2 regions of the Aeribacillus sp. FSL k6-2211 genome follow, and region 2 is predicted to be linked to the other one. Evidence: predicted binding sites of a transcription regulator. Region 2 holds the regulator's gene; the other holds the start of a gene.

Region 1 (15,763 bases), 1.6 Mb from region 2:
TTGCTGATAAAGGAAGAGGAATGCCGACTGGCATGCATAAGCTTGGTAAGCCGACTCCGGAAGTAATTTTAACCGTGCTTCATGCAGGAGGAAAATTCGGGCAAGGCGGTTACAAAACAAGCGGCGGCTTGCATGGAGTAGGCGCTTCAGTCGTCAATGCTTTATCTGAGTGGCTTGAAGTGACGATTAAACGGGACGGATTTATTTACAAGCAAAGGTTCGAAAAGGGCGGGAAACCCGTTACGACATTAGAAAAGATAGGAGAAACAAAAGAAACCGGTACGACAGTCCATTTTAAACCAGATCCTCTCATCTTCAGCACTACGACTTTTCAATTTGACATATTGAGTGAACGATTGCGGGAGTCTGCATTCCTCCTAAAAGGATTAACAATTGATTTGATTGATGAACGGAACAATGTTCAAGAATCTTATTGTTATGAAAATGGGATCGAATCATTTGTCGCATATTTAAATGAAGGAAAAGAGACTCTTCATCCTGTTGTCTTTTTCGAAGGTGAGCAGCAAGGGATTGAAGTCGAATTTTCTTTCCAATTTAATGACGGCTACAGCGAAAACATTTTGTCGTTTGTCAACCATGTGAGAACAAAAGACGGCGGCACACATGAAGCAGGCGCCAAAACTGCCATGACAAGAGTGTTTAATGAATACGCACGAAAGACCGGTTTATTAAAAGAGAAAGACAAAAACTTGGAAGGAACAGATATTCGTGAAGGGCTATCGGCAATTATCTCCGTCCGAATCCCTGAAGGACTTTTGCAGTTTGAAGGGCAAACGAAAGGAAAACTCGGTACAACAGAGGCGAGATCTGCTGTTGACACAGTCATTTCGGAAAAATTATCTTATTTTTTAGAAGAGAATGCGGAGATCAGCACCCTCCTGATTAAAAAGGCGATAAAAGCGCAAGAAGCAAGAGAGGCGGCAAGAAAAGCGCGCGAAGAAGCAAGATCAGGAAAAAAACGAAAAAAATCTGAAATGTCTTTAAGCGGAAAGCTTACGCCTGCTCAATCACGGAATCCAAAGAAAAATGAATTGTTTCTTGTGGAGGGGGATTCTGCGGGAGGATCAGCGAAACAAGGTCGGGATAGAAGATTTCAGGCTGTTCTGCCTCTGCGCGGAAAAGTGATCAATACGGAGAAGGCGAAGCTGCAGGATATTTTTAAAAACGAAGAAATCAATACAATTATTCATGCAATCGGAGCTGGCGTCGGTGCTGATTTTAACATTGAAGATTGCAACTACGACAAAGTGATCATTATGACGGATGCTGATACGGATGGCGCCCACATCCAAGTGCTTTTATTGACTTTCTTCTATCGATATATGAAGCCGCTCATTCAGGCAGGGAAAGTCTATATTGCGCTTCCGCCTTTATATAAAGTAAGCAAAGGCAGCGGCAAATCCGAAGTCATCGAATACGCATGGAATGAGAAGGAGCTGTCCGCTGCCATTAAGAAGGTCGGCAAAGGCTACACAATCCAACGATACAAAGGGCTTGGAGAAATGAATGCGCCGCAGCTATGGGAGACGACGATGAATCCTGAAACACGCACTCTCATCCGCGTCCGGATTGATGATGCAGCAAGAGCGGAAAGAAGAGTGACAACCTTAATGGGTGACAAGGTTGAACCGCGTCGACAATGGATCGAAAAAAATGTGTCTTTTGGTATTGACGAAAATGACAACATGTTCGAAATTTAAAACAATGTGCTAGAGGAGGAGCAGCATGGAAGCTCAACAACGTTATGTCGATTTACCCCTTGAAGATGTGCTGGGCGACCGTTTTGGACGGTACAGCAAATACATTATTCAAGACCGCGCGCTTCCGGATGTTCGCGACGGGCTGAAGCCGGTGCAGCGGAGAATTTTATACGCGATGCTGATGGACGGAAATACGCATGATAAAGGATTTCGAAAAGCGGCCAAAACAGTCGGGAATGTTATCGGGAACTTCCATCCGCATGGAGATTCTTCTGTATATGAAGCGATGGTTCGGATGAGCCAGGAGTGGAAGGTTCGCAATGTTTTAGTGGAAATGCACGGAAACAACGGAAGCCTTGACGGCGATCCTCCTGCCGCCATGCGTTATACGGAAGCACGGCTGTCCAAACTTGCTTCCGAGCTTTTAAAAGATATTGAGAAAAATACAGTCGAGTTTGTACCGAATTTTGATGATACAACGAAAGAACCCGTCGTTCTCCCCGCGATGTTCCCAAACTTGCTTGTCAATGGTTCAACAGGGATTTCAGCCGGCTATGCAACTGATATTCCTCCGCATAATCTTGGCGAAGTCATTGATGCTGTGATTATGCGAATGAATCATCCGGATTGCACAGTTGAGGAATTAATGGAAGTGTTAAAAGGCCCTGATTTCCCGACTGGAGGAATCATTCAAGGAATCGACGAGATTAAAAAAGCATATAAAACAGGAAAAGGAAAAATTGTTGTTCGCGGCAAAGCGGAAATTGAAAAAATCCGAGGCGGAAAAGAGCAAATTGTCATTACAGAAATTCCGTATGAGGTCAATAAAGCAAACTTAGTAAAAAAAATAGATGACCTTAAGTACGAAAGAAAAGTGGACGGAATCGCCGAGGTGCGCGATGAAACGGACCGGACAGGTCTTCGCATCGTCATCGAACTGAAAAAAGATGCCGATGCTGAAGGAGTTTTAAATTACTTATATAAAAACACAGATTTGCAAGTTCCATATAACTTTAATATGGTTGCAATTCACCGTCGGCATCCGAAATTATTAAGCCTGCCTGAATTGTTGGATGCTTACATCGAACACCGAAAGGAAGTCGTGGTTAACCGATCGACTTTTGAGCTCCAAAAAGCTCAAGAAAGGGAGCATGTCGTAAAGGGATTAATCAAAGCTCTATCCATCTTGGATGAAGTGATCGCTGTTATTCGTGCTTCAAAAGATAAACGGGATGCGAAAGATAATTTAATTAGTGAATTTGCATTTACTGAACCGCAGGCAGAGGCGATTGTCTCGTTGCAGCTGTACCGTCTGACAAACACTGATATTACAGCGTTGAAAGCGGAAGAAGAAGAGCTTGAGAAAAAAATCAAGGGGTTAACAAGCATTTTGGAGGATGAAAAAAAGCTTTCCAAAGTCATTCAATCCGAATTAAAACAATTGAAAAAAACATTTGCCGATGAGCGGCGGACGAAGATTGAGGCGGAAATTGAATCCATTACTATCAATATGGAATCCCTCATCGCAAGCGAGGATACAATTGTTACTGTGACAAAAGACGGCTATGTGAAACGTACGAGCTTGCGGTCGTATACAGCATCAAACGGAAAAGATTTCGGCATGAAGGATTCGGATCGACTGTTATGCCAGTATGAAATGAACACAACAGATGTTCTTCTCTTATTCACAAACAAAGGAAATTATTTATATTGTCCTGTTCACGAGCTTCCGGATATTCGCTGGAAGGATATTGGACAGCATATTTCAAGGACCATTCCGATTGATCAAGATGAACGGATTGTACAAGGCATTCCTTTAAAAAGTTTTGACGACGAGAAATTTTTCTTGTTTGTTACGAAAAAAGGCATGGTGAAGAAAACGGAAATTCGCCAATATAAAGCTCAGCGATACTCCAAGCCGCTTGTTGCGATCAATTTAAAAGACGACGATGAAGTGGTTGCGGTTCATATAACTGATGGAACAGGATTGATTTTGTTATCCACCCGTTTTGGATACGGTCTTTTATTTCACGAAGAAGAAGTGAATATTGTCGGCTCCCGTGCAGCAGGAGTCAAAGGCATCCAATTAAAGGAAGGCGATGCAGTCGTTTCTGGACTTGTGTTTGCTGAGAAACATGTTAACGATCAAAAGCTCGCCATTGTCACGCACAGAGGCGCTGTGAAAATGATCAATATCGGGGAAATCGAACGAACACAACGAGCCAGAAGAGGATCAATGCTGTACAGAGAGCTGAAAACAAACCCGCATCGGACAGCGGCCATCTTACTCGTCAACGGAAATGAGAATTTGGTATTGGAAACGGAGAAAGGTATCAGGGAAATAGTGCCTCTTTCCAATGTGAAGGTGACTGATCGATACAGCAACGGTTCCTTTTACATAGATAAAGAGGAGGCAGGAGAAGTCGCTGATAGCTGGCTGGAAACGGAAGCATAAAAAATGATCACCCCTATCCGGATTTAGTGAGGATAGGGGTTTTTCACTCTAATACAGTGATATTTTGCTTCATTGGCGGTTTAGGAGCAAGTTCTGAAAGAAAACCGCTTGGTCTCGATCAGACATATTATTCGGACACATTTCTAAACGTTGTTTGAAATTGCATATCATTTTGTTTTTTAAAAACGACTGCCAGAGATCTCACATCTTTGTACAGAATCTAGATGGCGGATCGTTCAAGAGAGGATCAAGGAGAACTGCCACACTATGATTTGAAAGCGAGTGAGATGCTTTGGCCATTTCCCCAATGTCAAAAAAGGCTTTATGAAGAAAATAAAAGAAAACAGACTTGTTGGTACACTCTAGGCTTCGCAATCTAAATGCCATTTATTTGCGCTTTCAATGGGATGGATGAGAAAAATCCGAATTTTCATTCTCTTCTAAGCATGAAAAACAAAACAACGACCCATTTTTTTCGTCAATAGCCCCATTCAAAAAACCGTTTAGACAATGAATAGGTTTGCTGCACCTTATACAAAATCCTACAAATTCCTCCAATTTCCCTTCACTTCCTTTGTGATCGTAGTGGTGTAGTTGAAAAAAGTTGGATATAACTTATTATACTTATTATATCAGAAGAAAGATGTTTAAGTTATTCTTCTTTTGTGCCAAACAAGCAGAATATCAAAACAAGAAAAAGAGCGCTTCCAAAAAAGAAAGAAACCATATCGAAAGCCGCTTATTCAGCAACATCAGCGAAAAAGACGTCACACACCGAGGCGCTTTTCGTTTTTAGCTTTCTATTCTCTGAAAAAAACTCTATTACGACGGCATGCCATGAAACTTTGCTTGTCAATAGCCTTTAGCTTCGTCCTTGATAAAACGTTTTAAGTTTTAATGGTTAGATCAAGGTCTGAACAGTCCGTTTCCGTGATGTTGAAATGGTGAAGAAAGAGGCGGGGGATCGCCGCCTCTTACACCCGAAATTATTGAAGAATGCGTGGAAATAATACGTTATTTTCCAAATGAATATGTTCAAATAAGTCTGATTCCAAAGCTTCTAAACGATTGTAAACGAGTTGATATGTTCGGCAAGCCCCGTTCGGAAGGGTATAGTCATTTGTGATCCGCCTAATTTCTTTTATGATATCCCCTGTTTTATCATGTTCATTCGTAAGATCGGCAATCATTTTTTTCATTTTTTGTTCGTTTTCGCTTGTCGGTTGCTTCTCGAACTGGCTAATAAGCGGAAATACTTCAGACTCTTCTTTCCATAAATGTTGTTCTAGTTCCGTTTTTAATTCATTAAACAATTTATGAATCTTTATTAGATGTGGATGATTTCCGCCGTGGACTCGCATAACTTTTGTCACATAGGGACTAAGGTTTGGCAGTTCTTCCAACAAATAACGATGATGTTTATTTATGATATGGTCAATAAGTTCTGAGTATGTTGCTGTCAACCAATTTTTCTCTGTTTTTTCATCAGTTGCAGCATACAGATCCTGCAATTGACTCATTAATTCCTCAATCGCCACTCCCCGTTTATCGGCTGCTTCTTTTAAAGAGCGATCACCGCCGCAACAAAAATCAATTTTATTTTTTTTAAAAACATCGCTCGCTTTCGGAAGCATTGCGACAATTTCTCCAACTGTCGTATTTTCCGTAAATATTGTTTTCATTATTTTTCCCTCCCAATTTCATTGTTAAAAAGATAATACCGCAACTCGTTCTTTTCAATAGTGACAGGTGTCACTTTCCCGTTTAGTGTTGTGGCTATTTTGTGACAAAACAAAGAGGTATGCAACAAATCACAACGTAGCTAGTTTTTTTCACTATAATGGAATTTAGAAGAAATTGTTGATGAAAGGTGGATACATGATGGCAACCGTCAAGAAATTAGTGATTCCAAAACAGCATGGAGCCTGGGCAATGCTTGTTATACCATTTCTATTGGGGGCTTATATAGGAGGGTTCTCTTGGATTCATATTCCATTATTTATCGGCTGGTTATGTTTATATTTAGCAACATATCCGTTACTGATGGCTATGAAAAATAAGCGCAAGCCATTTTATATAAAGTGGTTTGCTCTTTATTTTGCCGCTGCTGCCGTTATACTGCTCTTTCCATTAATGTATAGATGGGAAATAATATATTTCGGAATGGCGATGACACCGTTTTTTTTAATAAATATTTATTATGGGAAAAAGAAAAAAGATCGTGCTTTTTTCAATGATCTAGCAGCAATCGCTGTTTTTTGCATTGGAGGTCTTGCCAGTTCTTTTATTGTAAGCGGTGAAATAACAAAAGAAGCCTTCATCACCATAATGCTTTGTTTTTTATTTTTTGTGGGCAGCACTTTTTATGTCAAAACAATGATTCGGGAAAAAAACAATCCGAACTATAAATGGTTGTCATGGGGTTTTCATGTTTTCTTAATGATCGGCTTGGTCGCTACCGAGTATGCCGTTTTTATAATAGCTTATATTCCGAGTGTTATTCGAGCTGTTTATTTTTACGGAAAAAAAATGCCGATTTTAAAAATCGGTTTAATTGAAGTGGGCAATGCCGTATATTTTTGTTTTGCAATGTTTATGATCATCAATTTGTTCATGCTGCCGTAAGCGCATTTTCCCTTTGCAGAAGGTTGATTGCCCAATGATCATTCGATTTTTTGGGTGAAGTAATGCCGATATATTTTTTTGAACGCTGTCAAGACAAAATTGGCCATGAAATTGGGGGTGTCTAATAAGTCGTTTTTACGGCTTATTGACGCCCCCATTAATGTTTTAGAAACGTTGATATATCGGTGTTTATGATTTTGGACAGCCCCATACAGGCATTTCACTTTGAATATCAGGAAAAAAGGCATTATTATTCTTTTTCAGGCTTCAACGGGATGTTGTTGCCGTCAACATCCTCTATCATCCCATCAATTGTGCCCTCCGTATATGTGTCTCTTACTTGTTCCTGCGTTATGGCCAAACCTTGTGTTAGGTCGGATTCGCTGCCGCTCTTCACAGGTTCATCATATGCTCCGAAGGTTGGGTTATTTTTCATTTTCTTGTCTTGACGTTTTGTGGACATTTCGTTTCCTCCATGAAAATTCGTTTTCCTTTATTATGATTCTTAATCGCTTCAAACATTCATCAAAAAAACAGTTTTCTTTTTGGCGGCCGCTACATAAAGATTTCTTTCTCCAATTGTTCAGCATCAACCAAATAATATCCGTCGTCATCAACAAGAATAAGACCTTTCCGCTTCATCTGGTTAAGCGTTCTGCTTACGGTTTCACGGGAAGTTCCGATCATATTTGCCAATTCCCGATTCGTTAAATGGGTTGTCAAACGATAAAGTTTTCCTTGCGGCAGTGCATTCGTTTTGGTAAGCCGCAACAGCAACAATACGATTTGTTCATATGTATTATGAAGAATTTGCTCTTCTAACCGATTTTGCAAATCTATGATTTTTTCACTCATCACACGAAACAATTTGATGGACAATACCGGAAAGAGCATAAGCGTTTCCTCAAAATCTTTGATGGGAATGACAATTAATGTAGATTCTTCCATAACTTCTGCATGAGCAGGGTAAGATCCTTTGCGAAAAAATCCGGTATGGGGAAACATTTCTCCATTCTGCAAGATGGAAACGATTTGTTCTTTTCCATTTCTGTCCGTTTTATATATTTTAATAGTTCCTGAATGGATGAAATATACGTTTTCCAGCATGTCGCCTTGCATGAATACATACGATTTTGGTTGATAGGTACGTACTTGAGAGATAGCAACTATGGAAGTCAATTCTTCATCAGACAGTTCACGGAAAAGGGGAACGCTTCTTAATCTTTCAAACACCCAGCTATTTGTCATGGTATCACACCTTTATTTCAACTTTGATTTTCGTTTCATATTATAGCGTTTCTTTACAAATGAGTCGTGTGATGTAAATCATAGTTACCAATAAAAATAAGGTGTCTAACATACTTAAGGTTTGGGGCAGACCACCTCATCCATTTGAAGCAATCACGGGGAAGATTCGCAGCAGTTGAACATTTGTCAAAAAAATGACTTTTTCGTAAAAATCATTTCTTCCTTTTTATCGGAAAGTGTGATGGCTTTCACTTCGAAAATCTCACCTTTTTATATGATGAGAAGAAGCAGAGATATTTTTCATTTTAAAGAAAGGAGTTTGTATGTGATGATGGATTATGACCAAAACCCTTTTATAGTCATTTGGGAGTTGACGAGAGCATGTCAATTAAATTGTTTGCATTGCCGAGCCGAGGCGCAATATCATCGTGATCCCCATGAGTTGACTTTTCAGGAAGGAAAAAAATTAATTGATGATATTTTTGCGATGAACCAGCCGCTATTAGTATTTACCGGCGGTGATCCATTAATGCGGCCGGATTTATTTGCTCTTGCCGAATATGCTATTGAAAAGGGATTGCGTGTTTCAATCACGCCGAGTGCAACTCCAAATGTAACAAAAGAAGTGATGCAGAGGGCAAAAGATATCGGGCTTTCCCGTTGGGCATTTAGTTTGGACGGCCCGAATGCGGAAATTCATGATCATTTTCGCGGCACAAAAGGATCTTTCGATTTAACGATGCAAGGAATCAAATATTTGCATGAATTTAAGATTCCTGTTCAAATTAATACGGTTGTATCACGCTACAATGTTCATGTTCTTGAAGAAATGGCGGATTTTGTTGAAAAACTTGATTGCGTTCTTTGGAGCGTTTTTTTCCTCGTACCAACTGGAAGAGGAAAACAATCGGATATGATTTCTCCCGCCCAACATGAACAAGTTTTTCGTTGGTTATATGAAAAGAGCAAACGTGTACCATTTGATATTAAAACGACTGCCGGACAACATTACCGTCGTGTCGTCTTGCAAGCCAAAATGCGTGAACAGCAAATAGATGGAAAAGAAATCCATTATGAAGATATTTTGTTTAAAGGGGCTACAGGGGAAGTGGACGGACTCGGCCGTGCTCCGAAGGGAGTAAATGATGGCAACGGTTTTGTGTTTATTTCCCATATTGGCGATGTTTACCCGAGCGGATTGCTTCCAATCAAAGCGGGAAATATAAGACAAACATCACTGGCCGATATTTATAGAACATCACCAATATTTCAAAAATTGCGCAATCCAAATCTTTATAAAGGAAAATGCGGTGTTTGCGAATTTCGTTTTGTTTGCGGAGGCTCACGCTCAAGAGCGTATGCTGTGACAGGCGACTATTTGGAAAGTGAGCCTTATTGTGTATACATTCCTAAAGCGCTTCGCCAAAAACGGGAAGTTTAAACCGTTGGAAACGCAAGCGGTATTCAATTTGATTGAATGGGCAAAAATCGGAAAAACATTTTTGTTGAGGTGAAATTTTAACAATGATTTGGCAATCAATAATTATATGATAAAGTTCACAAACATTCCCCGCCTATTTTTATGGTACAGATGATGGCACCATTCATCTGTTTAGGAGGGGATTTTGGTGAAACAAAAAGCATTACTGCCAGTCACCACTTTAGCCATGACATTTGCATTTGCCGTATGGCGAATTTTATCTCCGTTAGCAAGTACGTTCCAAGATATTTATAACCTGACATCAACATAAAAAAGCATCTAAGTTGCCAACCCGTCTGCTAGGTTCTGTCATGCGAATTCCACTCGGAATTTGGACTGACCGGTATGGCCGACGGTAAATGTATTCTTTGCTTTTATTATTTTTAATTGTCTCATTAGTTGGCATCAGTTTTGCCAATTCTTACGGAATGACGATATTTTGGGCTTTTTCATTGGAATGGCAGAAACGTCATTTGCGATTTCAGTTACATTTTTTTCCTGGTTGACACCTCCGGAAAAACAAGGAACAGCGATTATCCCCTGCAGGAAGACAGCATTTGTAAAAAATTTTCCTGGAAGGGGATTTTTTTGGCTGGGAAACGATTAAACGAACATCTTAAATGTGACGCCGTTTGTATGGGAACTGGAAGAAGAGCCAAAAACACCAAAATAATTGGGACTTCTTTCATAAAAAAAGCTGTCCCTTTCAGGAAAGGAACAGTCTTTGAAAAACGTTTAGGAAAGGAACCCTAGCTGCCTTAATGCTTTTTCGCTCATTCTATCAGGGGACCAAGGCGGATTCCAAGTGATTTGGACATTTACGTCTTGAATGCCTTCAATATCACGCAATGCGCGTTTCACACCGCCTGCTATTGAGTCGTGCAACGGACAGCCGGGTGTAGTCAATGTCATTAAAATGAATGCAGTTCCGTCTTTGACTTCAATCTTATAGATCAGTCCTAAATCAACAACATTAATTCCCAATTCAGGATCTAAAACGTTTTGCAGTTTTTCCAAGATCTTTGCTTTTATTTCCATTGTTACATCACCCTTTATATTTCAGTAAATCGTTCCCTCATTATTTTATTTCAACAATACGGAGCCAATCGTACAGGCAAATAATCCAGAAAACAGCACCATTCCTCCTTGAGCAAGATAAAATAGACCAGTACTTGAAGAGGCAAGAGCAGCGATCATGCCGATAAGACTCGCAACAAATAAACAGCATTCCATCACAATCCATTTTTCATTTATCATTTGTTTCAAAGTCGGCACCGCTTCTTTGCCGATTTTTTTGCTATACCGGTGTGTCCACCATAGAAAAGGAACAATTTTATATAAGTAGCCAATGATGCTTAATAGAATCCAGCCGAACAGATAACAGTAGATGATGATGGAAAAGATGCGGGAATGGATTTCACTTTCAAAAGAAAAACCGGCCGCCGCTATATGCAGGATGACTCCAAAAACAATGGCCAAAAGAGCAAACAGAAAAGGTTTATCCAGTTTTTTCTTCATCCTTTTCTTTAAAATGGCAAACATATGGTATGCAAACAACCCATATCCGACAGCCATCAATAGAAGCCCTGCTGATAACAACCGGTCATTTGCCGTTATAAAACTGATGAAAGTTAACACAAGACCGCTCATATAAAAAATGTAAACATATCGGGCCGTGTTCATTGAAAAATGATGCGCCAATGAAAACATCGGAACCATTTTGTAAGAAAATCCGAAGATAAGAAGTGTAAACCAGCCGGAAAATCCCAGCAATATATGTGCTTTGAAAATCAAATCATGATCGATTAATTGTCTGCCGCTCCAAAAATGATAGGCAAGCGTCAATCCGAGCCCGATCGTTAGGAGCAAACAAATGAGGGCGGTACCAACAAATAAAGTGATGACCGTTCTTTTCTTCTGTTGTTTTAATGTCATGAACATCTGCCATAAAAACATTACAATCCCGCAAGTAAGAAGCAAGCCTGAAAATATAGCCATTTGAATATTAAAGGCCAGACTGATGCTAAAAGATAGTATTCCTAATGACGTGACGACCATTTGGATAAAAGCGAATGCTTCATTCCATATCGGGGTTAAAAACACGACTGGAACAAGCTGATACATGGCCCCCATGGCTGTCATTAAAGCAAAGCCAATCACTAATAAATGGACAGCTGACAATACGACAGGAAGGCGCATTTCTCCGGTTGAAAGCTGACGAGTTGACAGAAATAAAAGAATTTGAGAAAGGAAAAACGCCAGCAAGCCAAAAATAATAAACGAAAAAGGGATTCGAATATTCGTTTCATAAGTATGATTAGCCGTCATCATCGTCATCCTTCTTTTCAATCGTTATTTCATAGCTTCCATCACTGCGCTTTTACGTTTGATAGGTATAACCGAGATCGTCAAGCTGTTCAAATAAAAACATCGGGCGGCGGTCATTAATAATTTTCAACGCTTCTCCTTTTTTTAATTTTGCTAATGCCGTTAAAGTCCGCATCATCGGTTGTGGGGGCTCTAAGCCGCGATTATCCAGTATCATTTTTTCATTCCTCCGTTTTAACAAAGGTAATTTTCCAATGTTTATCCTCTATTTTTTCCGCTTGATAAGAAAACCCTTTTTTCTTCATGATAGGAAAAAGCGGAACAGGTTTAAACGGAGCGTGTAAAATAAATACATCTCCTTGTGCAAGAGGCTGAATGGCCGCCATGATTTTTTGAAACGGCTCTAATTTCTTCTTTAAATCTTCGCGAACATCTAATTCAACAGTTTTTCCCATCCATATTCTCCTTTCCATCTTTTTTATCAATGTTCATCATAGTAAAAACAATTCCCGCAATTTGTGATTTGCTTCACTTCATCGGCATCACTTTTGAAAAGTTTATGAATAATTGATTCGTGATGCCGTATTGGCATATATCCTTCCAATTGAGGGAAGGGAAGATGTTGCAACATCAATTGAACTGCTTGTTAGAAAATGTTTCAGTTTTCAATGAAAGATCGGTACCATTTCGCTAAGGATATTGTTTTGCTTGAAATAGAAAGGAGAGTGTGTGTTTTTAAAGCGGAAACAGCTGATGGCATGTAGGGAAATTTATTTCTTTGCTAATATGGTCAGCGGCCATTGTGCGAAAAATACGTCTAACCCGGACAAAGCGCTATTGCAAAAAGATCATTCTAACATTGAAAGTATGTCATTGACATCAAAAAGATGGTTGCCTGAAAAGTGTGCTAGAAGAAAAAGCGGGGCGTAAACCAAGTTAATGCCATTTTTGAAAACGATTGAGAAGTTGTTCATCTATTTAGGTAGCTGGTATTTTTTCATCTTATTGTAAAGTGTAACTTGTGAAATCCCTAATTCTCAGGAAGCTTTGGATTTGTTGCCGGCGGTTTTCTTTAATGATTTTTCTATCAGTTGTTTTTCGATAGTATCTTTTTTTCAATCAACTTTGAGTTTTTTCGAGTCTGGACGGATTCTCGACAGGTGACCCGAAATGGAAAAAGCTAAGAAGATCCTGTTGATGGATGAACGGTTTTCTAATATAATAACCATTCTTTCCATCAAGTTTTACAGTTCGCCAAGCATTGGTACATTGTCCATAATGAAAACTGCTGATTCTATTATGAAAGCCTCCGTTTGCCGAAATCGTAAAATATTTTTTGTGTATCTATTTTGTTTTCTCAATTCATTGTATAGAGCCCCATCATGTTAGCCATAAAAAATGATAAATTGGTAAAATGTATTCCAAATAGGTTTCTTTTTCAGAAAATTTTTTTTACAATTAATTTAACCTTTTATGATCATTCGAATTTATGGGACAGAGATCTCATTCTATTGTTTATCTTGTCTGTAACATATGAAGAATGAATGTATAAGGAGAGGAAGATGTTGCGAGATCAATTAACCGCCCTTTATTGGATTTGCGCATTTCGGTGACAGGCCGATATAATTTTCGTTGTGTATACTGTATGCTGAAATGGAAGGAAGACAGTATTCTTTTATGAAACGGGAATAACTAATGACGTTTGAAGAAATATATCGTTTGGCCAGCCTCTTTACGTTTAGGCATTCGAAAAATTCGTCTGACCGGAGGGACGAAAGGACATTGATGTACTAATAACGATGTTAAAAAATATTCAAGATCTTCAAGACGTTTCATTGACCATTAACGGATATTTTTAATATCATATGCCAAGCGTTTAAAAAAAGCGGGCATGAACCGGATCAATGTCAGTTTAGATGCTTTAAATAACGAAATTTTTTCTAAAATGAACGGAGGTAAAGCAAAGTCTGAGGAAATTGTTAGAGGAATTGAAGAAGCGGTTGCACAAGGTCTGGCGGTAAAGGTGAACATGGTTGTAAAAGGAATAAATGAGAGCGAAATTTTACCGATGGCTCGTTTTTTTGAAGAAAAAGGAATGACGATCCGCTTCATCGAATATATGGATGTCGAAACCTTAAACGGTTGGAAAATGGACGAAGTTTTGACGAGCAAAGAAGTTCATGATATGATTCACCAAGAAATACCTCTTAAACCAGTTCAGTCAACGTTTTTGGCGAGGTTCCTAAAAGGTATCGATACCGAGGTACGGATGTGGAAGGCGGTTTTATTTCTTCCTTATCAGGAGCTTTTTGTTCTGATTGCACGCGAATGCCCTAAAAAGTATACATGCTATTTGCCTCAAACGGCGTTGATTTATTAGTTAAAATGCGAAAGGGAGCAAGCGGTGAAGAAATATTGGATGAGATCATCCGTGTTTGGCAGGCTCGGGACGATCGTTATTCCGAAGAAAGAGGAAGGATCAATGCTCTTTCTGCAAAAAGACGTGTGGAAATGTCTTATATTGGCGGGTGAGGTGTGATTGATGAGTGTATCTGAACATCGCAGCAAGGCAAATGGCCCTGTTCGCTGCAAAGTGATCACCGTTTCTGATACGAGAACGAAGGATACGGATAAAAGCGGTGCATTAATCATCGAATTATTAACGAGAGAACAAATGGAAATAATAGATTACGAGATTGTGAAAGATGAACGGGAAGCCATTCAATCTGCTGTGAAAGAGGCTTCTGAGGAAATTGATGTTTTTTTATTGAACGGCGGGACTGGTTTTACAAAACGGGATGTGACGGTAGAAGCGGTAAAAGAATTGCTTGACAAAGAAATGGTTGGTTTTGGGGAATTGTTTCGTTATTTAAGCTATAAAGAAATTGGAAGCGCATCCATGCTTAGTCGAGCACTTGCCGGTTCAATTGGACAAAAAGTCATTTTTTGCATGCCGGGATCTACAAATGCGGTTCGTCTTGCCATGGAAAAGCTGATTTTGCCGGAACTTCGCCATCTTGTTTGGGAGATGAATCGTCAGTGAACAAGATGATCGGGATTGTGCTGGCAGGAGGACAGTCGAAACGGTTTGGGCAACCGAAAGCATTTGCGAAAAGAAATGGAAAGGAATTTATTTTATATAGTATCGAAGCGCTGCAATGTATCACAAAAGACGTGGTTGTTGTCATACATCCTGAAATAGATACGAAATGGCTGCAAAGGAACCAGCTGACATATATTCAAGATCTCGAATTGTATCAAGGAAAAGGACCTCTTGCCGGCATTTATTCCGTTATGTCCCAATTCAAATCCGAATGGTATATCGTTTTACCTTGTGATACTCCTTTTATCAATGCGCATTTGTTGAAAAAATTGCAATTATACAGAAATGACGGTTGTGAAGCGATTGTTCCTAGTGTTCACGGAAATATTCAGCCATTGATCGCCATGTACCATCATCGAGTGAAGGAAAAAATACGATGGCACCTTGAACAAAATAAGTTAAGCATGAAGCATTTTCTTCCAAGTATTCATACTAGATATGTTGAGATTAATGATGATGATGCTTTCATCAATATTAATACAAAGGATGAATATGACCAGTATATTGTTCATAATAACCTTTTTCCTCAAGCCTCCTTTTCCAAAACAAAATAAATGTTCCTTGGTAGTATCGGGTGGGGGAAAGAATGGTGGAAAGGAATGGGAGCGTTGCGAAAGCCAATTCAAGTAGAGGAAGCAATCGACCGGGTGTTGGAAAAAAGCTATGAAGGTGAAATAGAGTATGTATCAATCGAAAACAGCTTTCATCGTGTGCTTGGTCAAGATATAACTGCTACAACGGATGTACCTGGATTTGATCGATCCCCTTATGACGGCTATGCTGTTTGGGCAGCATCGACCGAG
Region 2 (15,763 bases):
TCTTGAAAAGACAGAATCATCAATCACAAAAGCTGTGACACGATCTTTTGAAGTTAATGGTTGAAGCAGACGGATCATTTCACTGCTTAATGAAAGCAGAAACTTTCTCCAATGATAGGTTGGTGTATTTAAAAAGCGATAGACTGTATCCTTTCCGGGCAGATCCTGAGATCGTTTACTCATAAAAGCACGAAACCAGTTCTTATATTGGAAGACTAAAAGAAAAATCAGTTTGAAAACAGTAAGACAAGAATACCCGGAAAGTTTCGTAATATTCGCTTTTCTTAAATGATATCCAATATTTAATTCGGAAAATCCTTGTTTAATTTCTTTTGGTAATTGCGCAAAGTAGTCTTTATTCGTTATCATAGTGGTGACACCTTTCTTTTGGATTTGGTTTCGTCACCAATATTTTACCAAAAGAATAGGTGTCTTTCTTTATGTTTTAAAAAATGTCAAATGATAATTTTGTACTTCCCAAGACCATTTACATCAAGCATTTAAACAAGATTTTGGACTGCGAAAGCTGAGTTATTTATATTTATAAATGCCTATCATGTATGAGCACTTTTATTCGCCGTAGAAAAATGAACCCAGAACGATATTTATGCGGAAAGTGCGGAGGAAAAATTCAATTTTATAAAAATAATGGTTGACGGAAAGGAGAAAGATATGATAAAGTATAAAAGCCGTCGCTAATTGGATGGTAGCGAAAAACAATATATAATGAACTGTTGACAAAATTATAAATGCTCATTACAATGGTTACAGTCGTCAATTTTTTCTTCATTCCGCAGTAGCTCAGTGGTAGAGCATTCGGCTGTTAACCGAACGGTCGCAGGTTCGAATCCTGCCTGCGGAGCCAATTTGGAGAAGTACCCAAGTGGCTGAAGGGGCTCCCCTGCTAAGGGAGTAGGTCGTGTAAGCGGCGCGAGGGTTCAAATCCCTCCTTCTCCGCCATGAAAAATGGCCCGTTGGTCAAGTGGTTAAGACACCGCCCTTTCACGGCGGTAACACGGGTTCGAATCCCGTACGGGTCATTCATATTCGCTGAAATAGGAAGTTGAAAAACTTCCTATTTCTAACTTTAAAAAATCCAAACCAAAAAGTCTTTACATAGCGTTCAAAAAATGTTACAATAAATTTTGTGACTTTTTGATGGGCTATAGCCAAGCGGTAAGGCAACGGACTTTGACTCCGTGATGCGCTGGTTCGAATCCAGCTAGCCCAGCCACTTATTATAAAAATAATAAGAGCCATTAGCTCAGTCGGTAGAGCAACGAGCAAGGCTTCGTTGAATAAGCAGCGAGTTGTCCCGACGCATCCAGCACCTTGAGAAAGCTGGAAGAGGAAGGGACATCTGACCGACTTTAAAACAGATTAGAAGAAATTACTTTTTATGAGCCATTAGCTCAGTCGGTAGAGCATCTGACTTTTAATCAGAGGGTCGGAGGTTCGAATCCTCCATGGCTCACCATTTAATGCGGGTGTGGCGGAATTGGCAGACGCACTAGACTTAGGATCTAGCGCCTTACGGCGTGGGGGTTCAAGTCCCTCCACCCGCATATTCGCGGTAGTGGCGGAATGGCAGACGCGCTAGGTTGAGGGCCTAGTGGGGGCGACCCCGTGGAGGTTCGAGTCCTCTCTACCGCACCAAAAAAGTGTTGACATCATATTTTAAGTGAGTTACAATAAAAAACCTGTGGAATGCGCCCGTAGCTCAATTGGATAGAGCGTTTGACTACGGATCAAAAGGTTAGGGGTTCGACTCCTCTCGGGCGCGCCATATCGGGAAGTAGCTCAGCTTGGTAGAGCACATGGTTTGGGACCATGGGGTCGCAGGTTCGAATCCTGTCTTCCCGATTTTGATCAATAAAGGCTTAAAAGCAAAATTGCATGAATAAATTAAGATATGCGGGTGTAGTTTAGTGGTAAAACCTCAGCCACGAGCGACACTTCAATGAATAATCTGCGAGTTGCCTCGACGCATTTACATCCTCGAACAATGCTGGAAGAGGAAGAGGCATGGAAAATGCGTGTTTATCATCTAAATAGAAAAACAAATATTTTCGCGCGGGTGTAGTTTAGTGGTAAAACCTCAGCCTTCCAAGCTGATGTCGTGGGTTCGATTCCCATCACCCGCTCCAAAATGATCTTTGAAAACTGAACAAAACGAAAAGCGTGCCTGTTGATTCTGACAAGAGCATTTGGTGACAAACTTTTTTTGGAGAGTTTGATCCTGGCTCAGGACGAACGCTGGCGGCGTGCCTAATACATGCAAGTCGAGCGGACCGAAGGGAGCTTGCTCCTTTAGGTTAGCGGCGGACGGGTGAGTAACACGTGGGCAACCTGCCCTGCAGACTGGGATAACTTCGGGAAACCGGAGCTAATACCGGATAACACCGAAAACCGCATGGTTTTCGGTTGAAAGGCGGCTTTTAGCTGTCACTGCAGGATGGGCCCGCGGCGCATTAGCTAGTTGGTGAGGTAACGGCTCACCAAGGCGACGATGCGTAGCCGACCTGAGAGGGTGACCGGCCACACTGGGACTGAGACACGGCCCAGACTCCTACGGGAGGCAGCAGTAGGGAATCTTCCGCAATGGACGAAAGTCTGACGGAGCAACGCCGCGTGAGCGAAGAAGGTCTTCGGATCGTAAAGCTCTGTTGTCAGGGAAGAACAAGTGCCGTTCGAACAGGGCGGTACCTTGACGGTACCTGACGAGGAAGCCACGGCTAACTACGTGCCAGCAGCCGCGGTAATACGTAGGTGGCAAGCGTTGTCCGGAATTATTGGGCGTAAAGCGCGCGCAGGCGGTTCCTTAAGTCTGATGTGAAATCTCGCGGCTCAACCGCGAGCGGCCATTGGAAACTGGGGAACTTGAGTGCAGGAGAGGGGAGCGGAATTCCACGTGTAGCGGTGAAATGCGTAGAGATGTGGAGGAACACCAGTGGCGAAGGCGGCTCTCTGGCCTGTAACTGACGCTGAGGCGCGAAAGCGTGGGGAGCGAACAGGATTAGATACCCTGGTAGTCCACGCCGTAAACGATGAGTGCTAAGTGTTAGAGGGTATCCACCCTTTAGTGCTGCAGCAAACGCATTAAGCACTCCGCCTGGGGAGTACGGCCGCAAGGCTGAAACTCAAAGGAATTGACGGGGACCCGCACAAGCGGTGGAGCATGTGGTTTAATTCGAAGCAACGCGAAGAACCTTACCAGGTCTTGACATCCCCTGACAACCCTAGAGATAGGGCGTTCCCCTTTCGGGGACAGGGTGACAGGTGGTGCATGGTTGTCGTCAGCTCGTGTCGTGAGATGTTGGGTTAAGTCCCGCAACGAGCGCAACCCTTGACCTTAGTTGCCAGCATTCAGTTGGGCACTCTAAGGTGACTGCCGGCTAAAAGTCGGAGGAAGGTGGGGATGACGTCAAATCATCATGCCCCTTATGACCTGGGCTACACACGTGCTACAATGGGTGGTACAAAGGGCAGCGAAACCGCGAGGTGGAGCGAATCCCAAAAAACCACTCTCAGTTCGGATTGCAGGCTGCAACTCGCCTGCATGAAGCCGGAATCGCTAGTAATCGCGGATCAGCATGCCGCGGTGAATACGTTCCCGGGTCTTGTACACACCGCCCGTCACACCACGAGAGTTTGTAACACCCGAAGTCGGTGGGGTAACCCTTACGGGAGCCAGCCGCCGAAGGTGGGACAAATGATTGGGGTGAAGTCGTAACAAGGTAGCCGTATCGGAAGGTGCGGCTGGATCACCTCCTTTCTAAGGATATATACATTGAAATAGGGTGCGCTTTTCCGTTTTGTTTAGTTTTGAAGGATCATATCCTTCTTGATTGTTCTTTGAAAACTGGATAACGGAAAGACATTCACGAATAGATCGCTCATGTTAGGAAGAAACGGTTAAGTTAGAAAGGGCGCACGGTGGATGCCTTGGCACTAGGAGCCGATGAAGGACGGGACAAACACCGAAATGCTTCGGGGAGCTGTAAGTAAGCGTCGATCCGGAGATGTCCGAATGGGGGAACCCACTGCCCGTAATGGGGCAGTATCCATACCTGAATCCATAGGGTATGGAGGGCAACCCGGGGAACTGAAACATCTAAGTACCCGGAGGAAGAGAAAGCAACAGCGATTCCCTGAGTAGCGGCGAGCGAAACGGGAACAGCCCAAACCAAGAGGCGTGCCTCTTGGGGTTGTAGGACACTCGATTAAGGAGTGACAAAGGAACGGGGTAGACGAAGAGGTCTGGAAAGGCCCGTCAGAGAAGGTAACAACCCTGTAGTCGAAACTCCGTTCCCTCCCGAGTGGATCCTGAGTACGGCGGGACACGTGAAATCCCGTCGGAAGCAGGGAGGACCATCTCCCAAGGCTAAATACTCCCTAGTGACCGATAGTGAACCAGTACCGTGAGGGAAAGGTGAAAAGCACCCCGGGAGGGGAGTGAAAGAGAACCTGAAACCGTGTGCCTACAAGTAGTCAGAGCCCTATTCCCACCCACAAAAGCAGGCTTTTGCGGGGACCCGGGATGGGTGATGGCGTGCCTTTTGTAGAATGAACCGGCGAGTTGCGATTTCGTGCAAGGTTAAGCCGAAAGGCGGAGCCGCAGCGAAAGCGAGTCTGAAGAGGGCGAAATAGTACGAGGTCGCAGACCCGAAACCAGGTGATCTACCCATGTCCAGGGTGAAGGCAAGGTAACACTTGCTGGAGGCCCGAACCCACGCACGTTGAAAAGTGCGGGGATGAGGTGTGGGTAGGGGTGAAATGCCAATCGAACTTGGAGATAGCTGGTTCTCTCCGAAATAGCTTTAGGGCTAGCCTCAAGGGAAGAGTCTTGGAGGTAGAGCACTGATTGGACGAGGGGCCCCCATCGGGTTACCGAATTCAGTCAAACTCCGAATGCCAATGACTTATCCTTGGGAGTCAGACTGCGAGTGATAAGATCCGTGGTCAAAAGGGAAACAGCCCAGACCGCCAGCTAAGGTCCCAAAGTATACGTTAAGTGGAAAAGGATGTGGAGCTGCTTAGACAACCAGGATGTTGGCTTAGAAGCAGCCACCATTTAAAGAGTGCGTAATAGCTCACTGGTCGAGTGGCTCTGCGCCGAAAATGTACCGGGGCTAAACGTATCACCGAAGCTGCGGGTTGACACCGTTGGTGTCAGCGGTAGGAGAGCGTTCTAAGGGCATCGAAGCCGGACCGGAAGGACCGGTGGAGCGCTTAGAAGTGAGAATGCCGGTATGAGTAGCGAAAGAGGGGTGAGAATCCCCTCCGCCGAAAGCCTAAGGTTTCCTGAGGAAGGCTCGTCCGCTCAGGGTTAGTCGGGACCTAAGCCGAGGCCGAAAGGCGTAGGTGATGGACAACAGGTTGATATTCCTGTACCACCTCCTCACCGTTTGAGCAATGGGGGGACGCAGGAGGATAGGGCAAGCGCGCGGCTGGATGTGCGCGTCCAAGCAGTTAGGGCTGGCAAGCAGGCAAATCCGCTTGCCGTGTGCTTGAGCTGTGATGGCGAGGGAAAGGAAGTACCGAAGTTCCCGATTCCACACTGCCAAGAAAAGCCTCTAGCGAGGTGAGAGGTGCCCGTACCGCAAACCGACACAGGTAGGCGAGGAGAGAATCCTAAGGTGAGCGAGAGAACTCTCGTTAAGGAACTCGGCAAAATGACCCCGTAACTTCGGGAGAAGGGGTGCTCATCAAGGTGATAAGCCATGATGAGCCGCAGTGAAAAGGCCCAGGCGACTGTTTAGCAAAAACACAGGTCTCTGCGAAACCGTAAGGTGAAGTATAGGGGCTGACGCCTGCCCGGTGCTGGAAGGTTAAGGGGAGCGCTTAAGCTGTAGCTGAAGGTGCGAACCGAAGCCCCAGTAAACGGCGGCCGTAACTATAACGGTCCTAAGGTAGCGAAATTCCTTGTCGGGTAAGTTCCGACCCGCACGAAAGGCGTAACGATCTGGGCACTGTCTCAACGAGAGACTCGGTGAAATTATAGTACCTGTGAAGATGCAGGTTACCCGCGACAGGACGGAAAGACCCCGTGGAGCTTTACTGCAGCCTGATATTGAATGTGGGTACAGCTTGTACAGGATAGGTAGGAGCCAGAGACGCGTGAGCGCCAGCTTGCGCTGAGGCGACGGTGGGATACTACCCTGGCTGTACTGACATTCTAACCCGCGCCCCTGATCGGGGCGGGAGACAGTGTCAGGTGGGCAGTTTGACTGGGGCGGTCGCCTCCTAAAAGGTAACGGAGGCGCCCAAAGGTTCCCTCAGAATGGTTGGAAATCATTCGGAGAGTGCAAAGGCAGAAGGGAGCTTGACTGCGAGACCTACAAGTCGAGCAGGGACGAAAGTCGGGCTTAGTGATCCGGTGGTTCCGCATGGAAGGGCCATCGCTCAACGGATAAAAGCTACCCCGGGGATAACAGGCTGATCTCCCCCAAGAGTCCACATCGACGGGGAGGTTTGGCACCTCGATGTCGGCTCATCGCATCCTGGGGCTGTAGTCGGTCCCAAGGGTTGGGCTGTTCGCCCATTAAAGCGGTACGCGAGCTGGGTTCAGAACGTCGTGAGACAGTTCGGTCCCTATCCGTCGCGGGCGCAGGAAATTTGAGAGGAGCTGTCCTTAGTACGAGAGGACCGGGATGGACGCACCGCTGGTGTACCAGTTGTCCCGCCAGGGGCACCGCTGGGTAGCTATGTGCGGAAGGGATAAGCGCTGAAAGCATCTAAGCGTGAAGCCCCCCTCAAGATGAGATTTCCCATCGCTAAACGCGAGTAAGATCCCTTGAAGATGACGAGGTAGATAGGTCCGAGGTGGAAGCGTGGTGACACGTGGAGCTGACGGATACTAATCGATCGAGGACTTAACCAAGAAAGAGCATCTATTCGTGAAGGAACCGTTATCTAGTTTTGAAAGAATGATATTCAAAAAAGTGTTGACAACTGCGATCAAAAAGTTATAATAGTAGTTGTCCATCGAACTGAATGGAACAATGAATAGAAAAAAATTGCTTGGTGGCAATGGCGAAGAGGTCACACCCGTTCCCATCCCGAACACGGAAGTTAAGCTCTTCAGCGCCGATGGTAGTGAGGGTTTGTCCCTTGCGAGAGTAGGACGCTGCCAGGCAATTCATTTGAATATAAGCTTTCTAAATTATCGCGGGGTGGAGCAGTCCGGTAGCTCGTCGGGCTCATAACCCGAAGGTCGCAGGTTCAAATCCTGCCCCCGCAACCAATGGTCCCGTAGTGTAGCGGTTAACATGCCTGCCTGTCACGCAGGAGATCGCGGGTTCGATTCCCGTCGGGACCGCCATTACAACAATATACGAACAACTAACGAAACGTTCAACGTTTCGTTTTTTTATTTTATGAATATCTTGGATAAGCTAAACATATGCGGTAAACTATACAAGAGGATTGAATTGGATTCTTTAGGAGAGCATCTTTTAAAGAAAGAGGTTTTATATGTCAATTCAGGATGAATTTGAGTTTATCCGAAGTATTCGGCCAGCACATTATTTTCATGAAGGCCTTGTTGTCGGAATAGGTGACGATGCCGCAGTTTACACACCGAATAAAGGTTTTCAGCAAATAGTCTGCACAGACACAATGGTCGAAGGGGTTCATTTTTTACGTAAAACAATGGAGCCTTTTGATATCGGCTTTAAATGTTTGGCAGTGAACATTAGTGATATTGCCGCAATGGGCGGGATTCCAAAGTATTTTTTAGTTTCCATTGCGATTCCCTCTCGATGGCACGAGAAAGACTTACAATCTATATACAAAGGAATGGCAGATGCCGCAGAAAAATATAAAGTGGATTTAATCGGTGGAGATACTGTTTCTATTGCTGATCACCTTGTCATCACCGTCACCTTGATTGGAGAAGTTGAACGCGGGAAAGCCCAATTGAGAAGCTCAGCAAGACCGGGGGATGTGGTTTTTGTTACGGGTACTCTGGGGGATTCAGCTGCTGGATTGCACCTTCTATTAAACGATGAGTTCAATTTGCCGGAGGACGATTATCAATATTTAGTATCTCGCCATAGACGTCCGAAGCCGCAAGTAAAAGCGGGCAGGATTATTTCTGAAGTGGATCGGGCGAGCCTTAATGATATTAGTGACGGTATTGCAAGCGAATTGAATGAGATAGCTGACATGAGCAACGTACAAATCGTCGTACATAAAGATCTTCTTCCATTAAGTGATTCAATACAATTATTGCCGTTAGAAAAGCAATTTGAGTGGGCTATCACTGGAGGAGAAGATTTTGAACTGGTAGGAACGACTTCTAAACATTCCTTTGAAGTATTGAAAAAAAAATGCGAGCAAGAAGGAATACGCATAACGAAGATCGGAGAAGTATTTGAAGGCAGCCCATCGGTTTATTTGCAAGAAAAAAATATTCGCAAACGGCTATTAAGCAAAGGCTACAATCATTTTAAAAAAGGTGATTCATTTGGATCAATTTGAAATAAAAACAACAAATCCTGAAGAGACAGGGAATATGGCGATGAAGCTGGCTCAGCACTTACAAGCGGGCGATGTGATTACGCTTGAAGGAGATCTTGGAGCAGGCAAAACTACATTTGTGAAAGGACTGGCAAAAGGTTTGGGCATTGGCAGAACAGTGAGCAGTCCTACTTTTACAATCATGAAGGAGTATACAGACGGCAGACTGCCGCTTTATCATATGGACGTTTATCGGATTGAAAATAGCGATGAGGATTTAGGGTTTGATGAGTTTTTTGATGGAGACGGTGTAACAGTTGTAGAGTGGGCGCATTATATAGAAGATCAACTGCCGGAGGAAAGACTGGATGTATTCATCCGTTACATTCAGGACAATACAAGATCTCTAATTTTTAGGCCGAAGGGAAAAAGATATATTAAGCTGTGTAAGGAGTTTTTTACTGATGACGGTATTAGCGATTGATACATCAAACGACTGTTTAGGCATTGCGTTAGTAGACGAAACTAAAATTATTGGCGAATATATGACGAACTTGAAAAAAAACCATTCTGTTCGTGCAATGCCGGCAGTTGATTATCTTTTGAAAGAGTGCCACGTTCAGCCCAGCGACTTAACAAAGATTGTGGTTGCCCAAGGTCCTGGCTCTTATACTGGTGTGCGAATCGGTGTAACAATTGCTAAGACGCTTGCATGGGCTAGAAACATTCCTTTAACGGGCGTTTCCAGTCTTGAAGTGCTTGCGCTGAACGGGCGTTTTTTTGACGGATTGATTTGCCCTTTATTTGATGCAAGAAGAGGACGAGTTTATACCGGGCTGTATGAATTTAAAGAAAACATACTTTGTGTGAAAGAAGACAGAAATATTCTGCTAGAAGATTGGTTGAATGAAATAAAACAGCTCAAAAAGCGGGTGCTCTTTTTAGGGAATGATGTTTCTCTTCATTTAGATCTGATCAAAGAAATAATGGGTGAGTTGGCAGTCATCGGGGATCCGTCATTGCACCAGCCGCGTCCGGGATTGCTAGGTTTGCTGGGAATGACTAGAGAAGCAGTCAATGTTCATCAGTTTGTGCCAAATTATTTAAGGTTAGCAGAGGCGGAAGCGAAATGGATCGAGCAGCAAAAAACGTCAACATGATTAATAATCAAGTAAATGTTCGAAAAATGACAGTTGAAGATATACATCGTGTTTATGAAATCGAACAGCTGTCATTTTCGGTTCCTTGGACAAAGGAATCATTTTATCGGGAATTGGTCCATAACCATTTTGCTACTTATTTAGTAATAGAATATGAAGGAAAAGTTGTAGGTTATTGCGGTTTATGGGTGATTGTTGATGATGGGCAGATTACCAATATTGCTATTTCTCCAGCGTATCGGGGAAAAAAGCTGGGAGAGACCCTGCTTAGAAGCGTTTTAAACGTAGCAAAAGAAAAAGGAGCCAAAACCGTTACATTAGAAGTCCGAGTTTCGAATACTGTTGCGCAATCATTATATAAGAAATTGAATTTTGAACCAATCGGAATCCGGGAAAACTATTATACGGATAACCAAGAAGATGCGATATTAATGCAGGTGAATTTATAATGAAAGATCGATTAATTTTAGGAATTGAAACAAGCTGTGATGAAACAGCAGCTGCCATTGTGAAAAACGGAAAAGAAATTGTTGCACAAGTCGTTGCTTCCCAAATTGAAAGCCATAAACGTTTTGGCGGAGTCGTTCCAGAAATCGCTTCACGCCATCATGTCGAGCAAATTACTCTCGTATTAGAAGAAACGTTAAAACAGGCGAATCTTTCGTATCACGATTTGAACGCCATAGCCGTGACAGAAGGACCGGGGCTGGTTGGTGCATTATTGATTGGAGTCAATGCCGCAAAGGCTTTAGCTTTTGCGTATGATCTTCCACTAATCGGAGTACATCATATTGCAGGACACATTTATGCGAACCGTCTTGTGAAAGAATTTTCTTTCCCGCTGATTGCATTAGTTGTTTCCGGCGGCCATACAGAGCTTGTCTATATGAAGGAGCACGGTTGTTTTGAGGTGATTGGGGAAACACTTGATGATGCAGCAGGAGAGGCTTATGATAAAGTAGCGCGAACATTAAACCTGCCTTATCCGGGCGGGCCTCATATCGACAGGCTAGCACATGAAGGAACTGCTTCCATTGATTTGCCGCGAGCATGGCTTGAAGAAGGCTCGTTTCATTTTAGTTTCAGCGGGCTGAAGTCAGCGGTGATTAACACTCTTCATAACGCGGCGCAAAGAGGGATCACGATAGATCCGAAAGATATGGCTGCAAGTTTTCAGCAAAGTGTTGTAGAAGTTTTAGTGGAAAAAACTGTTCGTGCCAGTGAGAAGTATCAAGCTAAGCAAGTTCTTTTATCAGGCGGAGTAGCGGCGAATAAAGGATTAAGAACTGCTATGGAGGAAGCATTCAAAAAGAAAAAAGGGATCGACCTCGTCATTCCACCATTGTCCTTATGCACAGATAATGCGGCCATGATTGCAGCTTTCGCTGATGTACTTTATGAAAAAGGAATTTTCGGTGATTATCGTATGAATGCTCATCCTGGATTGGAATTAACGTCATATATATAGAGGCAAAATAGGGTCGAATGAACAGCGGCCCTATTTTTTTGTTTTAACCACAGGTTATCCACAAAGAAAAGCTTCATTTTGGATAAATAAGACGAAACATTGAAATAGAAGAAGAAAAAACAAGGTGAAACATGTGGATAACTAAAGGGGTTTGTTGTGGATAATGTGAACAAATAAGAAAAATATTATAAGGTAAGGAACTAATGATGTGGATAACTGTTTGAGAGAAACATGCTGAAGGAAACAAAATAAATAAAAAACCGGCATGAGCCGGTTATTCAGAAAGAAGTGATTCCCATTCCTCCATCAGTTGATCTAGTTGTTCCGTTAACATGACATTTTGATCATGAAGTTTTTGAGCTTTTTCATGATCTTGGTATATATTTGGATCGCAAAGCATTTCATTGTTTTCAGCGATCGCTTCTTCAATTTCTGCTATTTTGTTTTCAAGTTCTTCAATGCGGCGCTGTCTTTGCCGTTCCTTTTTTTTCAATATTTTTTCTTGTTCATAAGATAATTTTCCTTGTTTTTGCTCTTTGGTTTCGATAGTTGGTTCTTTCAACTGTTCAAGCTCGATCATCTCCGCTTTTTTTGCAATGTAATAATCATAGTCCCCGATATATTCGGCAATGCCTTCTGTGGATAATTCAAAAATTTTGGTCGCGATTTTGTTGATAAAATAACGATCATGCGAAACAAACAAGATTGTTCCAGGAAAATTTATCAGAGCGTTTTCCAATACTTCTTTGCTGTCGAGATCCAGATGATTCGTAGGTTCATCCATGATGAGAAAGTTAGCTTTTTTTAGCATTAATTTCGCTAAAGCGAGCCGAGCTTTTTCTCCTCCGCTTAAAGACGAGACGGTTTTCAGCACTTCATCTCCGGAAAAAAGAAAATTCCCTAAAACCGTTCGGATTTCTTTTTCTGTTTTTTCGGGATAGTCATCCCACAATTCATCTAAAACCCGTTTAGATGAAGACAAATCCGCTTGTTCCTGGTCATAATATCCGATTTGGACATTAGATCCAAACTGAATTTTTCCGCTCAGCGGCTTTAAGCGGTTGATGATCGTTTTTAATAAGGTAGATTTTCCAACTCCGTTTGGCCCTATTAAGGCAATTGAGTCCTTCCTGTTGATCGAAAAGTTAATATTTTTCACGATCGGAGTTTTTTGATCGTAGGAAAGGGACAAATCAATGGCTTTTAACACGTCATTGCCGCTTTGCTTTTCGATTTCGAAGGAAAAGCTGGCTGACTTCTCGTCCCCAGCGGGTCTGTCCAGTATTTCCATTTTCTCAAGCATTTTCCTTCTGCTTTGCGCACGTTTCGTTGTCGATGCTCTTGCTAAGTTTCGTTGAATAAAATCTTTCATCCGCGCGATTTCTTCTTGCTGTTTTTCAAATTGTTTTAATTCCCTTTCGTACGCTTCCGCTTTTTGTTTTAAATAAGCGCTGTAATTCCCAACATACTTCGTACAAACTGTTCGTGATATTTCATAAACAGTGTTGACAACGCGATCTAAAAAGTACCGGTCGTGGGAAACAATTAGAACCGCTCCATTATAATGCTGTAAATATTGTTCGAGCCAGTTTAATGTTTCCATGTCAAGATGGTTTGTCGGCTCGTCGAGTATGAGCAGATCCGGTTTTTTCAACAGGAGCTTTCCGAGTGCTAACCGGGTTTTTTGTCCTCCGCTCAAAACCGAAATTTTAGTTGAATAGTCGTAATCAGCAAACCCTAATCCATGCAGCACAGAACGGATATCCGCCTCATATTGATATCCGCCATTTTCTTTATATAAATGTTGGAGTGAATCATATTCCTTCATTAAGCTTTGCAAAGCATGAGAATCTCCAGCTGAGGAGATAGCTGCCATTTTTTGTTCAATATTTCGCAGCTCAGCTTCGATGTTCCGCAGCTCTTCAAAAACGGTTAGCATTTCATCCCATATCGACTTAGTTGATTCTAATCCTGTGTTTTGTGCCAGATAGCCGATTGTTAAATCTTTTGGCTTCACAATTTCACCAGAATCAAAGGGCATTTCACCGGCAATGATTTTCAATAATGTTGATTTTCCGGCTCCATTGCGGCCTACAACGGCGATTTTATCTCCTGTTTGGATTTCCAGCTTAATATTCGATAAAATAAGGTCAGCACCATAATATTTTGTGATTTTGTTTAACTGCAATAAAATCATCCATAGTTCACCTCAATCTTTGCTAGAATAAGTGTAGCCTATATATTTGACTGCAGGCAACTGACCTGATGAACAAAAGGACAAGAAATTGTAACAATCGTTCAAAAGACACGAATAAAAAAATAGTGTATAGTTTTTATATAAGGAGAGTTTGGAGAAAAAACAAATAAAAAGAAATGTAGACGGAGAAGAAGATCAGGATGGAAGCGTTATCAGTCTGATATTGTTTCATACAGGCGAGCAGCCGCTTGCTAGAAAACATAGCTAAAAACAAAATTAGTCAGGTTGTTTTGGATTGCGAGGGATGAGCATTGAATCAAGATCAATCTAAGATACCGCAAGCAACTGCAAAAAGATTACCTCTATATTATCGGTTTTTGCAAAATTTACATGCCTCGGGAAAACAACGTGTTTCCTCTCAAGAACTGAGTGAAGCAGTAAAAGTAGATTCTGCGACAATTAGAAGGGACTTTTCATATTTCGGAGCGCTGGGCAAAAAAGGTTATGGATATAATGTCAATTATTTGTTATCATTTTTTAGAAAGACGCTTGACCAAGATGAGTTGACCAAAGTTGCCCTCATTGGCGTCGGAAATTTGGGAACAGCTTTTTTAAATTACAATTTTACAAAAAATAACAACACACAAATTGTTATTGCATTTGACATTAATAAACGAAAAGTAGGAATGAAAATTGGTGGAGTTCCAATTTATCATTTGGATCAGCTAGAAAGTGAATTGCCTGATGATGTGCCTGTTGCGATATTAACGGTCCCGGCAACCGCCGCTCAAGGAATAACGGATCGGTTAGTGGAAAAAGGCATAAAAGGCATTTTAAATTTTACGCCGGCTCGCTTAAATGTTCCGGATAAAATTCGGATTCATCATATCGATCTATCTGTTGAACTTCAGGCTCTTGCATATTTTTTAAAACATTATTCGAATGAAGATTGAAGGAGCGATATTAAATGCCAACAATTGGAATTGGAAGCTTGCTGTTGATTGTATTTGCAGCTCTGCTTGTTTTCGGGCCGAAAAAACTTCCTGAGCTTGGAAAAGCTATAGGAGAATCATTAAAGGAGTTTAAAAGTGCCACGAAGGGCTTAGCAGACGATGATGAAGAAAACAAGAAAAATGAATAGCAAGAAGAATGGATGAATAATGATGAGCGAAAAAAAAATGTCCGTGTTGGAGCATATAGCGGAGCTTAGAAAACGGCTGATTATTGTAGTCGTTTTCTTTTTCGTTGCTATGATTACTGGCTTTTTCATAGCGAAGCCAATTATTGTTTTTTTACAGCAAACTGATGAAGCAAAGCAATTCGCCTTAAATGCTTTTCGTCCTGCAGATCCATTGATCGTTTATATGCAGTTTACATTTATTATTGCTTTAATTCTAACTTTCCCTGTTTTATTGTACCAGCTTTGGGCGTTTATCAGCCCAGGACTGTATGAAAAAGAAAGGCGGGTCACATTAAGCTATATACCGTTGTCGGTTGCTTTATTTCTTTTAGGTATAAGCTTCTCTTATTTTATTTTGTTTCCTTTTGTCATCGATTTTATGGGGCGGCTTTCCAATGATTTAAACATTCAACAAATGATAGGAATAAATGAATACTTTCGTTTCCTGCTGCAGTTAACATTGCCTTTCGGACTGTTGTTTCAGCTTCCCGTTGTCATTATGTTTTTAACAAGACTCGGGATCATCAATCCGGCGTTTTTGGTAAAGGTTAGAAAATATGCGTATTTTGTATTGCTTGTTATCGCAGCGATCATTACGCCGCCTGAAATTGTGTCGCATTTAATGGTCACGATTCCGCTATTCATTTTGTATGAAATAAGTATCATTGTTTCAAGATTTGCTTACAAAAAAGCACAGTCTTCTCAAATAAAAGAATCAGATCAAAAGTAAAACCGATGGGCTGTTATAAACATATCCCTGTCAAGTAGACAGTATAGGCTTTTTTCCTACTGTCTACACAAGAGGGATAATATCATTACACCTCATCGGTTGTTTTTTGCTTTCCGAATTTTATATGAGAAAGTGAACATGCGGATGGAAACAGCAAAATCAAACGTGGCTAAAATCATTAAAATCATATTTGTAGCTGTCCACATACCATTTTCAGCATGATGAATTGCTAAATATGTAAATAGAACTCCCATGATAAAATAGAAGAGTCCCATGGAAACGGGATGAAAATTCATAATCTTAGCTGCCTCCAATAATGATTTGTATTTGTTCCATTTGCTTCATCATGTTTTCAATCTCATCATGATAAATTGTTTGAATGATGACTACGATTGTATTCATCATTGTATGGGCAAAAATAGGGACTAATATGCGTTTTGTTTTATAATATAAAAAAGCGAACGTAAATCCCATTGCTGTATAACGCAATAAAAGTTCAGGCTCCCCATGCACGATGCCGAATAATAGCGAACTGACAAGCGCGCCGATCCAAAAATTCGTTTTT

Evidence for each region. Region 2 encodes Rex, which represses fermentation and respiration genes when NADH is low (regulators of the CRP and FNR family bind a similar motif). Its sites were predicted from a motif close to TTGTGAAATATTTCACAA; they were not measured.
Region 1: a site for Rex is predicted at 12,374-12,391, ahead of NSU19_RS09875 (DUF2249 domain-containing protein). Genes of this name have one in related genera too.

What each region holds. Positions count from the first base shown of each region.
Region 1 covers NZ_CP150190.1:2,047,379-2,063,141, reverse strand. The annotation lists gene parE (DNA topoisomerase IV subunit B) at 1-1,721, shown strand, start outside; gene parC (DNA topoisomerase IV subunit A) at 1,747-4,176, shown strand; gene ric (iron-sulfur cluster repair di-iron protein) at 5,163-5,858, opposite strand; gene NSU19_RS09915 (YwiC-like family protein) at 6,058-6,801, shown strand; gene NSU19_RS09910 (YozQ family protein) at 7,052-7,264, opposite strand; gene NSU19_RS09905 (Crp/Fnr family transcriptional regulator) at 7,357-8,049, opposite strand; gene NSU19_RS09900 (TIGR04053 family radical SAM/SPASM domain-containing protein) at 8,378-9,490, shown strand; partial or broken gene NSU19_RS09895 (MFS transporter) at 9,675-10,064, shown strand; gene NSU19_RS09890 (metal-sulfur cluster assembly factor) at 10,265-10,567, opposite strand; gene NSU19_RS09885 (hypothetical protein) at 10,613-11,860, opposite strand; gene NSU19_RS09880 (DUF2249 domain-containing protein) at 11,910-12,074, opposite strand; gene NSU19_RS09875 (DUF2249 domain-containing protein) at 12,079-12,312, opposite strand; partial or broken gene NSU19_RS09870 (radical SAM protein) at 13,434-14,389, shown strand; gene NSU19_RS09865 (MogA/MoaB family molybdenum cofactor biosynthesis protein) at 14,400-14,900, shown strand; gene NSU19_RS09860 (molybdenum cofactor guanylyltransferase) at 14,906-15,514, shown strand; gene glp (gephyrin-like molybdotransferase Glp) at 15,560-15,763, shown strand, end outside.
Region 2 covers NZ_CP150190.1:415,963-431,725, forward strand. The annotation lists gene NSU19_RS02090 (transposase) at 1-369, opposite strand, end outside; partial or broken gene NSU19_RS02095 (zinc ribbon domain-containing protein) at 543-656, shown strand; tRNA gene NSU19_RS02100 (tRNA-Asn) at 791-865, shown strand; tRNA gene NSU19_RS02105 (tRNA-Ser) at 870-960, shown strand; tRNA gene NSU19_RS02110 (tRNA-Glu) at 969-1,040, shown strand; tRNA gene NSU19_RS02115 (tRNA-Gln) at 1,160-1,234, shown strand; tRNA gene NSU19_RS02120 (tRNA-Lys) at 1,402-1,477, shown strand; tRNA gene NSU19_RS02125 (tRNA-Leu) at 1,484-1,565, shown strand; tRNA gene NSU19_RS02130 (tRNA-Leu) at 1,571-1,656, shown strand; tRNA gene NSU19_RS02135 (tRNA-Arg) at 1,710-1,786, shown strand; tRNA gene NSU19_RS02140 (tRNA-Pro) at 1,790-1,863, shown strand; tRNA gene NSU19_RS02145 (tRNA-Gly) at 2,074-2,147, shown strand; rRNA gene NSU19_RS02150 (16S ribosomal RNA) at 2,222-3,775, shown strand; rRNA gene NSU19_RS02155 (23S ribosomal RNA) at 3,914-6,883, shown strand; rRNA gene rrf (5S ribosomal RNA) at 7,023-7,138, shown strand; tRNA gene NSU19_RS02165 (tRNA-Met) at 7,170-7,246, shown strand; tRNA gene NSU19_RS02170 (tRNA-Asp) at 7,249-7,324, shown strand; gene thiL (thiamine-phosphate kinase) at 7,477-8,484, shown strand; gene tsaE (tRNA (adenosine(37)-N6)-threonylcarbamoyltransferase complex ATPase subunit type 1 TsaE) at 8,471-8,947, shown strand; gene tsaB (tRNA (adenosine(37)-N6)-threonylcarbamoyltransferase complex dimerization subunit type 1 TsaB) at 8,928-9,623, shown strand; gene rimI (ribosomal protein S18-alanine N-acetyltransferase) at 9,593-10,072, shown strand; gene tsaD (tRNA (adenosine(37)-N6)-threonylcarbamoyltransferase complex transferase subunit TsaD) at 10,072-11,091, shown strand; gene NSU19_RS02200 (ABC-F family ATP-binding cassette domain-containing protein) at 11,366-13,288, opposite strand; gene NSU19_RS02205 (redox-sensing transcriptional repressor Rex) at 13,600-14,241, shown strand; gene NSU19_RS02210 (twin-arginine translocase TatA/TatE family subunit) at 14,256-14,429, shown strand; gene tatC (twin-arginine translocase subunit TatC) at 14,452-15,198, shown strand; gene NSU19_RS02220 (YdiK family protein) at 15,291-15,494, opposite strand; gene NSU19_RS02225 (type II CAAX endopeptidase family protein) at 15,499-15,763, opposite strand, start outside.